2 regions of the Kitasatospora sp. NPDC059571 genome follow, and region 2 is predicted to be linked to the other one. Evidence: riboswitches for the same ligand, from Rfam matches in the RefSeq annotation. Region 2 holds a riboswitch; the other holds the start of a gene.
What was found. Region 2 has a riboswitch for thiamine pyrophosphate ahead of thiC (phosphomethylpyrimidine synthase ThiC). Riboswitches for the same ligand answer to the same signal wherever they lie in the genome.
Positions count from the first base shown of each region.

Region 1: another riboswitch for thiamine pyrophosphate. It lies ahead of thiO (glycine oxidase ThiO); the one in region 2 lies ahead of thiC (phosphomethylpyrimidine synthase ThiC).

Region 1 is NZ_JBHWBW010000327.1:284-6,368, forward strand. Features, by position in the region: gene thiE (thiamine phosphate synthase) at 1-461, opposite strand, end outside; gene ACFV0G_RS28025 (Rv2175c family DNA-binding protein) at 461-826, opposite strand; gene ACFV0G_RS28030 (NAD(P)/FAD-dependent oxidoreductase) at 922-2,124, opposite strand; TPP riboswitch at 2,204-2,291, shown strand; gene thiO (glycine oxidase ThiO) at 2,302-3,480, shown strand; gene thiS (sulfur carrier protein ThiS) at 3,477-3,686, shown strand; gene ACFV0G_RS28045 (thiazole synthase) at 3,690-4,487, shown strand; gene pknB (Stk1 family PASTA domain-containing Ser/Thr kinase) at 4,591-6,085, shown strand, end outside.
Region 2 is NZ_JBHWBW010000232.1:93-4,302, forward strand. Features, by position in the region: gene ACFV0G_RS23580 (SPFH domain-containing protein) at 1-1,428, opposite strand, end outside; gene ACFV0G_RS23585 (hypothetical protein) at 1,629-1,832, opposite strand; TPP riboswitch at 1,928-2,066, shown strand; gene thiC (phosphomethylpyrimidine synthase ThiC) at 2,057-3,883, shown strand.

The DNA of each region.
Region 1 (6,085 bases), on a different contig from region 2:
ACCAGGCCGAGGCCCGGCGCGTGGCGGCCGGGCTTGGTCGGGGTCGGCCAGACCGGGCCGGTGCAGAAGTAGTCGACGCCCGGCTCGGCGATCGCCGCGTCCACCTCGGACTCGGCGTGGCAGGACCGGCCGATCACCACGCCGTCGCCCAGGATCGCCCGGGCGGCCGGCACCGGCAGGTCGTCCTGGCCGAGGTGCAGCACCTGCGGGCGGGCGGCGTGCGCCACGTCCGCGCGGTCGTTGACGGCGAACAGCCTGCCGTGCCGCCGGGCGGCGTCGGCGAAGACCTCCAGGTACTCCAGCTCCTGCCGGGCCTCCAGGCCCTTGTCGCGGAGCTGGACGACGTCGACGCCGCCGGCCAGCACCGCGTCCAGGAACTCCGGCAGGTCGCCCTGCTCGCGCCGCGCGTCGGTGCACAGGTAGAGCCGGGCGCCGGCGAGCTGCGTACGGGCGTCCGCCATCAGAGCGCCATCGCCTGGGCGCGGCGCTTGACCTCGGTGGCCCGGTTCTCGTGCAGGGCCTGGATCGGGGTGCCCGGCAGCGACGGGTCCTCGGTGAACATCCACTCGAGGATCTCCTCGTCGCTGAAGCCGGAGTCGCGCAGCACGGTCAGCGTGCCCACGAGGTGCTTCACCGGGCCGTCGTCGGTGATGAACGCGGCCGGCACCTGGAGGGACTTGTTCTCGCCGCGGCGCACGGCGAGCAGGGTGTGCGCCTTCACCATGTTGCGGACCTCGGTGACCTGCACACCCCAGCGCTCGGAGATGTCGGGCAGGTAGAGCCACGCGGGGACCAGGGCGTCAATCTTGGGATCGATCTCACTCACGGGACCAGACTGCCACCTGTGGCACCCCGGGCGCACGCAGCCCCGTCCGGCCCGGCGGACCGATGGCGGATCGTGACCGCCCGCGCGCCCCCGGTTCAGCGCACCGCGGCCTTCAGCGCCACCGCCGGGTCGGCGGCCGCCGCCGGGTCCAGCACGGCGCCGCGGTCGATCAGCCGCTTGGCCTGGTTGGCGTCGCGCGGGCGGTCCACCGAGAGCACCGCGGTCAGCACGCCGTCGCGCAGCCACAGCACCGACCAGGCGCCGTCCGCGGGCGAGCCGCGGTGCAGCGGCTCGTCGCCCTCGGCGTGCCGGCCCGCGTACTGGACCATCCGCCCGAACTGCTCGGACCAGAAGTACGGCACCGGGTCGTAGGGCGTGTCGGAGCCGAGCAGCGAGGCGGCGGCGGCCGCACCGGACTGCAGCGCGTGGTCCCAGTGCTGCACGGTGAGCCGGGTGCCGGAGCGGGCCGACGGGTAGGAGACGCAGTCGCCGGCCGCCAGGACCCCGGGCGCGCTCGTGCGCAGCCGCTCGTCGGCGAGCACCGCGCCCGCCGGGTCCAGGGCGACCGCGGAGCGGGCCAGCCAGCCGGTCGCCGGGCGGGCGCCGACCCCGACCACGACCAGGTCGGCGTCGATCCGGCCCCCGTCGGCGAGCCGCAGCCCGTGCTCCGCGACGGCGGTCACCGCGGCGTTGCAGCGCAGTTCGACACCGGCCTCGGCGTACCAGCCGGCCATCGCCGCGCCGATCCCGGCCGGCAGCACGCCGGGCAGCGGCTGCGGGCCGGCCTCGACGACGGTCACCTCGCAGCCGAGGGCGCGCGCCGCGGTGGCGGTCTCCGCGCCGATCCAGCCGGCGCCGACCAGGGCGAGCCGGGTGCCGGGGGTGAGCGCCTTGCGCAGGGCGAGCGCGTCGTCCAGGGTGCGCAGCACCCGGGCGCCCGAGGTGCCGGGCAGCTCGACGGCCTCCGCGCCGGTGGCGAGGACCAGGTGGTCGTGGGCGAGCGGGCCGGCGTCGGTGTGCAGCACCCCCGGCTCCAGGCCGGTGGCGCGGCGGCCGAGCAGCAGGTCGACCCCGAGGTGCTCCCAGTCGATGTCGAAGGCGGTGGACTCGCTGCCGCCGAGCAGCACGTCCTTGGAGAGCGGCGGCCGGTCGTACGGGCGGTGCGGCTCCTCGCCGACCAGCGCGATCCGGCCCCGCCAGCCGCCCTGCCGCAGCCCGAGGGCGCACTGGGCACCGGCCATCCCGGTGCCGACGACGACGACGCTCTCGATACCGCTCGGTTCAGCCACGGCGGCCACCCTATCCGCCGGGGTGTCCACCCTGCGTACGCGTTTTCGGCCGCCGTGACACGCGGCGTTATGGTGGGTGCACACCTCACACGGGAGCCCGGTGCACCGGGCTGAGAGGCGGGCTGAGGCGGCCCGCGACCGTCCGAACCTGATCCGGGTCATGCCGGCGAAGGGAGCAGCAGCGACGTGGCACGGCCTCACACCGACGCGTCCCCGGCCGGAGCGCACCCCGACGTGCTCGTGGTCGGCGGCGGCATCATCGGCCTCGGCGTGGCCTGGCGGGCCGCGCAGCGCGGGCTCGCGGTCACCGTGCTGGACCCCGCCCCGGGCGGCGGCGCGGCGCAGGTCGCCGCGGGCATGCTGGCCCCGGTGACCGAGCTGCAGTACGGCGAGGAGCCGCTGCTGCGCCTGGGGATGGCGTCCAACGAGCGGTACGCGGCGTTCGCCGCCGAACTGACCGGGGCCACCGGCCTGGACACCGGCTACCGGCAGACCGGCACCCTGGCGGTCGCCCTCGACGCCGACGACCGCGCGGAGCTGCGCGAGCTGCACGACTTCCACGGCCGCCTCGGCCTCGCCTCCGAGTGGCTGACCGGCCGCGAGTGCCGCCGGCTGGAGCCGATGCTCGCGCCCGGGGTGCGCGGCGGGCTGCACGTCACCGGCGACCACCAGGTGGACGGCCGCCGGCTGGCGCGCGCCCTGGTCGAGGCCTGCACCCGGGCGGGGGTGGTGCTGCACCGGGCCGCCGCCGCCGAACTGCTGCTGGCCGGCGACCGGGCGGCGGGCGTCCGCACCGACGACGGCGCCGACCTGACGGCCGGCCGGGTGGTGCTCGCCGCGGGCTGCCGCAGCCACCTGCTGCCCGGCCTGCCCGAGGGCGTGCTGCCGGCCGTCCGGCCGGTCAAGGGCCAGGTGCTGCGGCTGCACGTCCCGCCGGTGTACCGCCCGTTCCTGTCCCGCAACGTCCGCGCGGTGGTCCGCGGGCAGCACATCTACCTGGTGCCGCGCGCCGACGGCGAGCTCGTGATCGGCGCGACCTCCGAGGAGCAGGGCTACGACACCACGGTGACCGCGGGCGGGGTGTACGAGCTGCTGCGCGACGCGCACGAGCTCGTCCCCGGCCTCACCGAGCTGCCGCTGGCGGAGACCGGCGCCGGGCTGCGGCCGGGCTCCCCGGACAACGCCCCGCTGCTCGGGCCGACCGCGCTGCCCGGCCTGGTCGCCGCGACCGGGCACTACCGCAACGGCGTGCTGCTCACCCCGGTGACCGCGGACCTGGTCGCCGACTACCTCGCGACCGGCGAACTCCCCCCGCTCGCCGAGCCGTTCTCCCCCAGCCGTTTCCAGTCGAAGGCCCTCGCATGAACCAGATCTCACTGACCGTCAACGGCGAGCCGCGCGAGCTGCCCGCGGCCACCACGCTGGCCGAGGTGGTGGCCGAGGTCTCGGCCGCGCCGACCGGGGTCGCGGCGGCGCTGAACGAGGCCGTGGTGCCGCGCAGCGCCTGGTCGGCCACCGCGCTCGGCAGCGGCGACCGGGTGGAGATCCTCACCGCCGTCCAGGGGGGCTGAGCGATGGCCGACGACCTGCTGACGATCGCGGGCACCGCCTTCTCCTCGCGGCTGATCATGGGCACCGGCGGCGCCCCCAGCCTGGAGGTGCTGGAGCAGGCGCTGCGGGTCTCCGGGACGGAGCTGACCACCGTCGCGATGCGGCGGGTCAGCACCGCCGTCCAGGGCTCGGTGCTGGACGTGCTGACCCGCAACGGCATCCGGGTGCTGCCCAACACGGCCGGCTGCTTCACCGCGGGCGAGGCGGTGCTGACCGCCCGGCTGGCCCGCGAGGCGCTCGGCACCGACTGGGTGAAGCTGGAGGTCATCGCGGACGAGCGGACCCTGCTGCCCGACCCGGTCGAGCTGCTGGAGGCCGCCGAGACGCTGGTCGACGACGGCTTCACGGTGCTGCCGTACACCAACGACGACCCGGTGCTGGCGCGGAAGCTGGAGGACGTCGGCTGCGCGGCCGTGATGCCGCTCGGCTCGCCGATCGGCTCCGGCCTCGGCATCCGCAACCCGCACAACTTCCAGCTCATCGTGGAGAGCGCGAACGTGCCGGTGATCCTGGACGCCGGCGCCGGCACCGCCTCCGACGTGGCGCTGGCGATGGAGCTCGGCTGCGCCGCGGTGATGCTGGCCTCGGCGGTCACCCGGGCGCAGGACCCGGTGCTGATGGCCGACGCGATGCGCCGGGGCGCCGAGGCCGGGCGGCTGGCGTACCGGGCCGGCCGGATCCCGCGGCGCTTCCACGCGGAGGCGTCCTCGCAGATGGCCGGGCGCGCCGACCTGGACACCCGCGAGCACCCGGCGTTCTGAGGGCCGTTCGCAGACGCATGTCTCAACATCGGCACAACCGGGCCGCGGACGGCCTCGTCCGCGGCCCGCGCTCCCCCCTGCGCCCTACACTCCTCGGGTGGACATGACGCTCGACGACCCCCTGATCGGTGCCCTGCTCGACGGCCGGTACCGGGTGGATCAGCGCATCGCCGTCGGCGGTATGGCCACCGTGTACCGGGGCACCGACACGCGGCTCGACCGGGTGGTCGCCCTCAAGGTGATGCACCCCTCGCTGGCCTCGGACACCGACTTCACCGGCCGTTTCATCCGCGAGGCCAAGGCGGTCGCCCGGCTCTCGCACCCCAACGTGGTCAACGTCTTCGACCAGGGCGCGGACGGCCGCGCGGTGTTCCTCGCGATGGAGTACGTGCCCGGGCGCACCCTGCGCGACGTGCTGCGCGACCGCGGGGCGCTCTCGGCCCGCGCCGCGCTGGACATCCTGGAGCCGGTGCTGGCCGCGCTCGGCGCCGCGCACCGGGCCGGCCTGGTGCACCGCGACGTCAAGCCGGAGAACGTGCTCATCACCGACAACGGCATGGTCAAGGTCGCCGATTTCGGGCTGGTGCGGCTGCTCACCGGCACCGACGGCGCGGGCGACGGGATCACCAGCACCACGTCGACCGGCACCGTGCTCGGCACGGTCTCCTACCTGGCGCCCGAGCAGATCCACCAGGGCGCGCCGACCGACCAGCGGGTCGACGTCTACGCGGCCGGCATCCTGCTGTACGAGATGCTGACCGGCGCCAAGCCGCACACCGGCGAGAACGCCATGCAGGTGATCTACCGCCACCTGAACGAGGACGTCCCGGCGCCGTCGCTGACCGCGCCCGGCATCAGCCGCGAGCTGGACGCCATAGTCGCCGCGGCGACCGCCCGCGACCCCGAGTCCCGCCCCTGGGACGCGGTCGAACTGCTGGCCACCCTCCAGCGGGTCCGCCGGACACTGACCCCGGCCCAGCTGGACGCCGAGCCGCCGGCCTCCACCCGGCCCACCCCGCAGTTCCCGACCGCCGAGGTCACCGCCGTCGTCGACCGGCCGGTGGAGCGCACCAGCGTGCTGGAGGTCCCGGCCGAGCTGCTGACCCCGCCGTCCCGGCAGGGCGACGAGACGCTGACGCTGCGTCCGCAGCAGACCGGGCGCGGCGCGCGGCCCCGCCGCTCGCGCAAGCCGCTGATCTGGGCGGCCGTGGTCGCGGTGGTGCTGATCCTGGTCGGCGGGGCGACGTACACGCTCTCCAACGGGCTCTACACGACGGTCCCGAGCGTGCTCGGGCAGAGCGAGGCCCAGGCGATCGCGACCCTGGACAAGTCGGGGCTGCGCGGCACCTTCACCCAGCAGTTCAGCGAGTCGGTGCAGGCCGGCCAGGTGATCTCCACCGACCCGGGGGTCGGCGCCCGGGCCCGCAAGAGCGACCCGGTGAAGGTGGTGCTCTCCAAGGGGCCGGACCGGGTCGCGGTGCCGAACGTTGTCGGCGAGCCGGCCGACCGGGCCCAGCAGGACCTGCGCAACGCCCGGCTGACGCCGATGGCCAACCGCACGGCGTCCAGCGACACCGTGCCGGAGGGCTCGGTGATCT
Region 2 (4,210 bases):
CGCGGCCTGCTCGGCGCCCTCGGCCGACTCCTTCGGCGGGCTCATCGCGGACAGCAGCTGCCGGGCCAGGCCCAGGCCGGTGCCGCCCATGGTCAGCGCCTTGGCGAACATGTCGCCCATGCCCTCGGCGCCGTTCAGCAGGACCATGTGCTCGACGTTGCCGAACGCGTCCGCACCGGCGCGGACGATCTCCGGCCAGTTCTCGGCGAGCTGCTGCGCGACCACGGCCTCCTGGTTCTCCGCCAGGGCCGCGGCACGGGCCTTGATCGCCTCGGCCTCGGCGAGACCCAGCGCGCGGGCCGCCTCGGCCGCCGCCAGACCCTTCGCCTCGGCCGCCGCCGCCTCGGCCTGGCCGGTCGCCTTGGTGGCCTCCGCGGACGCCAGACCGCGGGCCCGGGTGGCCTCCGCCTCGGCGTTGGCCGCGATCTTCACCCGGTTCGCCTCGGCCGCCGCCTTCAGCTCGGTCTCCCGGGCGAGCGCCTCGGCCGCGGAGATCCGCGCGTCACGGTCGGCCTGCGCCTTCGTCCGGGTCTCGTACGCCCGGGCGTCGGCCGGCTTGCGGACGTCCGCCTGGAGCTGCTGCTCTTTGCGGTGCGCCTCCAGCTCGGCGACCTTGGTCTCCTGGACGACGACCTCCTGCCGCGCGGCGGCCTGCGCCAGCGGGCCGGCCTGCATCGCCCGGGCGGTCGCGGTCTCCATCTCGGCCTGGTAGCCGGCCTGCTGGATACCGGAGTTGCGGGTCGCCTCGGCCTTGCGGGCGAACGCCTCCTGCTCCGCCTGGGTGGCCTGCCGGTCTGCCTCCGCGGCCGCGATGCGCGCGTCGCGCTGGACGGCCGCGGCGTGCGGCGCGGCGAGGTTCTTGATGTAGCCGGTCGGGTCCAGGATCTCCTGGATCTGCAGCGAGTCGATGATCAGGCCGAGCTTCTCCATCTCGGCGCCGGACGCCGCCCGGGTCTCGCCGGTCAGCCGCTCGCGGTCGCGGATCATGTCCTCGACCGTCAACCCGCCGACGATGGAGCGGAGGTGGCCGGCGAACACGTTGTGCACCCGGTGGCCCATCATCTTCTGCTGGTCCAGGAAGCGGCGTGCCGCGTTCGCGATGGACACCGGGTCGTCCCCGACCTTGAAGATGACAACGCCCTTGACGTGCACCGGAATACCCTGCGACGTCACGCACTCGACGTCCAGGTCGGCCTCGTTCAGGTCCAGGGACAGCTTGCGCACCACCTGGACGCCGGGCATCACCAGGGTGCCGCGGCCGGTGACGATCCGGAACCCCAGCCCGTCCGCGACCCCCTCGGAGCGGTGCTTGGAACCGGAGATGATCAGTGCCTCGTTCGGCTCGGCGACCCGCCACATGAGCTTGAAGAGCACGATCAGGATGATGAGTGCGGCCAGGCCGGCCGCTGCTGCGATGCCGATGAGCATCGGCTGATTCCCCCTTCAGGGCACACCCGTGTTCCGTGGCTGCGCTCTGTTGTGCAGGAAGGCGCGGAACGCGGTGGCAGCAGGAGATTCTGCGCCTCTCCCGATCACTTGGGAAGAGCATTTTGTCGAGCCTTTGCTGCAACTGCGTCCCGGCCCGGTCACCGCCGTCCGCAGCGCCGCCGACCGCCCCTGGCGGCCGGTCAGATCAGCGGGGCCACGTACACCGTCCGCGGCGGCTGGTACTCGACCACCACCACCGCCGTCCCCGGCGACAGGCTCTCCCCCGGCACCGCCGGGTACGCGAGGAACGCCTCGGTGCCGCCGCGCCCGGGGACGTGCACCATCACCTCGCCGACCAGACCCGGCCCGACCCGGCCCGTCACCCGCCCCGTGCTGCCCACCATGCGCCCAGTGTGCCCCGGGAGTCCGCTGGCCGGAACCCGTCTGGACCGGGGCGGGAGCGCCCGCTACGGTGTTGACGTCTTGTTGCAGGCAGCCGCCTGCGACCAACGGGAGCTCGGAGCACCGGGCTGAGAGGGCGCTGAAAGGTCCGCGGGTACGCGAACCGACCGCTGCGCCGACCGCAGGAACCTGACCGGGTAATGCCGGCGTAGGGAGTAGAGGTCTGATGACCACGTTCGAAGCACAGCCGCAGTCTGCCTCCGGCCGGGCGGCCGGCACCGTCCGCAGCGCGTCCACCGGCTACCCCACCCCGGCCTGGCGCAAGGCCTACCGCGAGGGCAGCCGCCCCGACCTGCGGGTCCCGTACCGCGAGGTCGACCTCACCAACGGCCGCAGCGTCCCGCTGTACGACACCTCCGGCCCGTACACCGATCCGTCCTACGAGGCGGACGTGCGGCGCGGGCTGCCCGCGCTGCGGGACGCCTGGATCCGCCAGCGCGGCGACGTCGAGGAGTACGACGGCCGGGAGGCCAGGCCGGAGGACGACGGGATCCGGCACACCGCGCCGCGCGGGGGCAACCTGCGCAACCTCGACGCCGTCTTCCCCGGCCGGCCGCGCCGTCCGCTGCGCGGCCGCGGCGGAGCCGCCGTCACCCAGCTCGCCTACGCCAAGCAGGGCGTGGTCACCCCGGAGATGGAGTTCGTGGCCCTCCGCGAGGGCCTGGCGCCGGAGTTCGTCCGTGCCGAGGTGGCGCGCGGCCGGGCCGTCATCCCGGTCAACGTGAACCACCCCGAGGTCGAGCCGGCCATCATCGGCACCAACTTCCTGGTGAAGATCAACGCCAACATCGGCAACTCCGCGGTCACCTCCTCCATCGAGGAGGAGGTCGAGAAGATGACCTGGGCGACCCGCTGGGGCGCCGACACCGTCATGGACCTCTCGACCGGCCGCAACATCCACACCACCCGCGAGTGGATCCTGCGCAACTCCCCCGTGCCGATCGGCACCGTGCCGCTCTACCAGGCGCTGGAGAAGGTCGACGGCCGCGCCGAGGACCTCAGCTGGGAGGTCTACCGCGACACGGTCGTCGAGCAGTGCGAGCAGGGCGTCGACTACATGACCGTGCACGCCGGCGTGCTGCTGCGGTACGTCCCGCTCACCGCCCGGCGCAAGACCGGCATCGTCTCGCGCGGCGGCTCGATCATGGCGGCCTGGTGCCTGGCGCACCACGAGGAGAACTTCCTCTACACCAACTTCGAGGAGCTCTGCGACATCCTCGCGGCCTACGACGTCACCTTCTCGCTCGGTGACGGCCTGCGGCCCGGCTCCATCGCGGACGCCAACGACGACGCCCAGTTCTCCGAGCTCCAGACGCTCGGCGAGCTCGGCCGGATCGCCCGTGAGCGCAACGTCCAGGTGATGATCGAGGGCCCGGGCCACGTCCCGATGCACAAGATCAGGGAGAACATGGACCTCCAGAAGGAGATCTGCGACGAGGCGCCGTTCTACACCCTCGGCCCGCTCACCACGGACGTCGCGCCCGGCTACGACCACATCACCTCGGGCATCGGCGCCGCGATGATCGCCTGGTGGGGCACCGCCATGCTCTGCTACGTCACGCCCAAGGAGCACCTGGGCCTGCCCAACCGGGACGACGTGAAGACCGGTGTCATCACCTACAAGATCGCCGCCCACGCCGCCGACCTCGCCAAGGGGCACCCGGGCGCCCAGGAGTGGGACGACGCGCTCTCCGACGCCCGCTTCGAGTTCCGCTGGGAGGACCAGTTCAACCTGGCGCTCGACCCGGAGACCGCGCGCGACTTCCACGACGAGACGCTCCCCGCCGAGCCCGCCAAGACCGCCCACTTCTGCTCCATGTGCGGCCCCAAGTTCTGTTCCATGAAGATCAGTCAGAAGATCCGCGACGAGCACGGCGACGGAGCGACCGCCGTCGAGTCCGGCTACGACGCCGAGGCCCTGGCCGGCATGCAGGCCAAGTCCGAGGAGTTCGCCGCCCAGGGCAACCGGGTGTACCTGCCGCTGGCTGACTGACCTGCAGACGAGCGCCGTCCCGAGCGACTTTCGCCTTCCGGGACGGCGCGTCGCCGTACAGGCCTACCGGGCGGCCGGACGACGGGTGAACGCCAACCGTCCGTGCTCACCCGCCGCCGGGCATGGCCGGACGGCCTGGTCCGCGCCGGCGGCGCGTCGGCAGGAGCCGTTCTGCCGACGTGTGCGGCGGTGCTCCTCAGCGCCACCGCATCCGATATGACCGCTCAGCCGTGTTCTTGAGCCATTTGTACGGACGTCGACCCTTCTGGGTACGCGCGGGTGGAACGTCGACGCCGAGGGAGCCGACGTCACCCCGGACGCTGATCG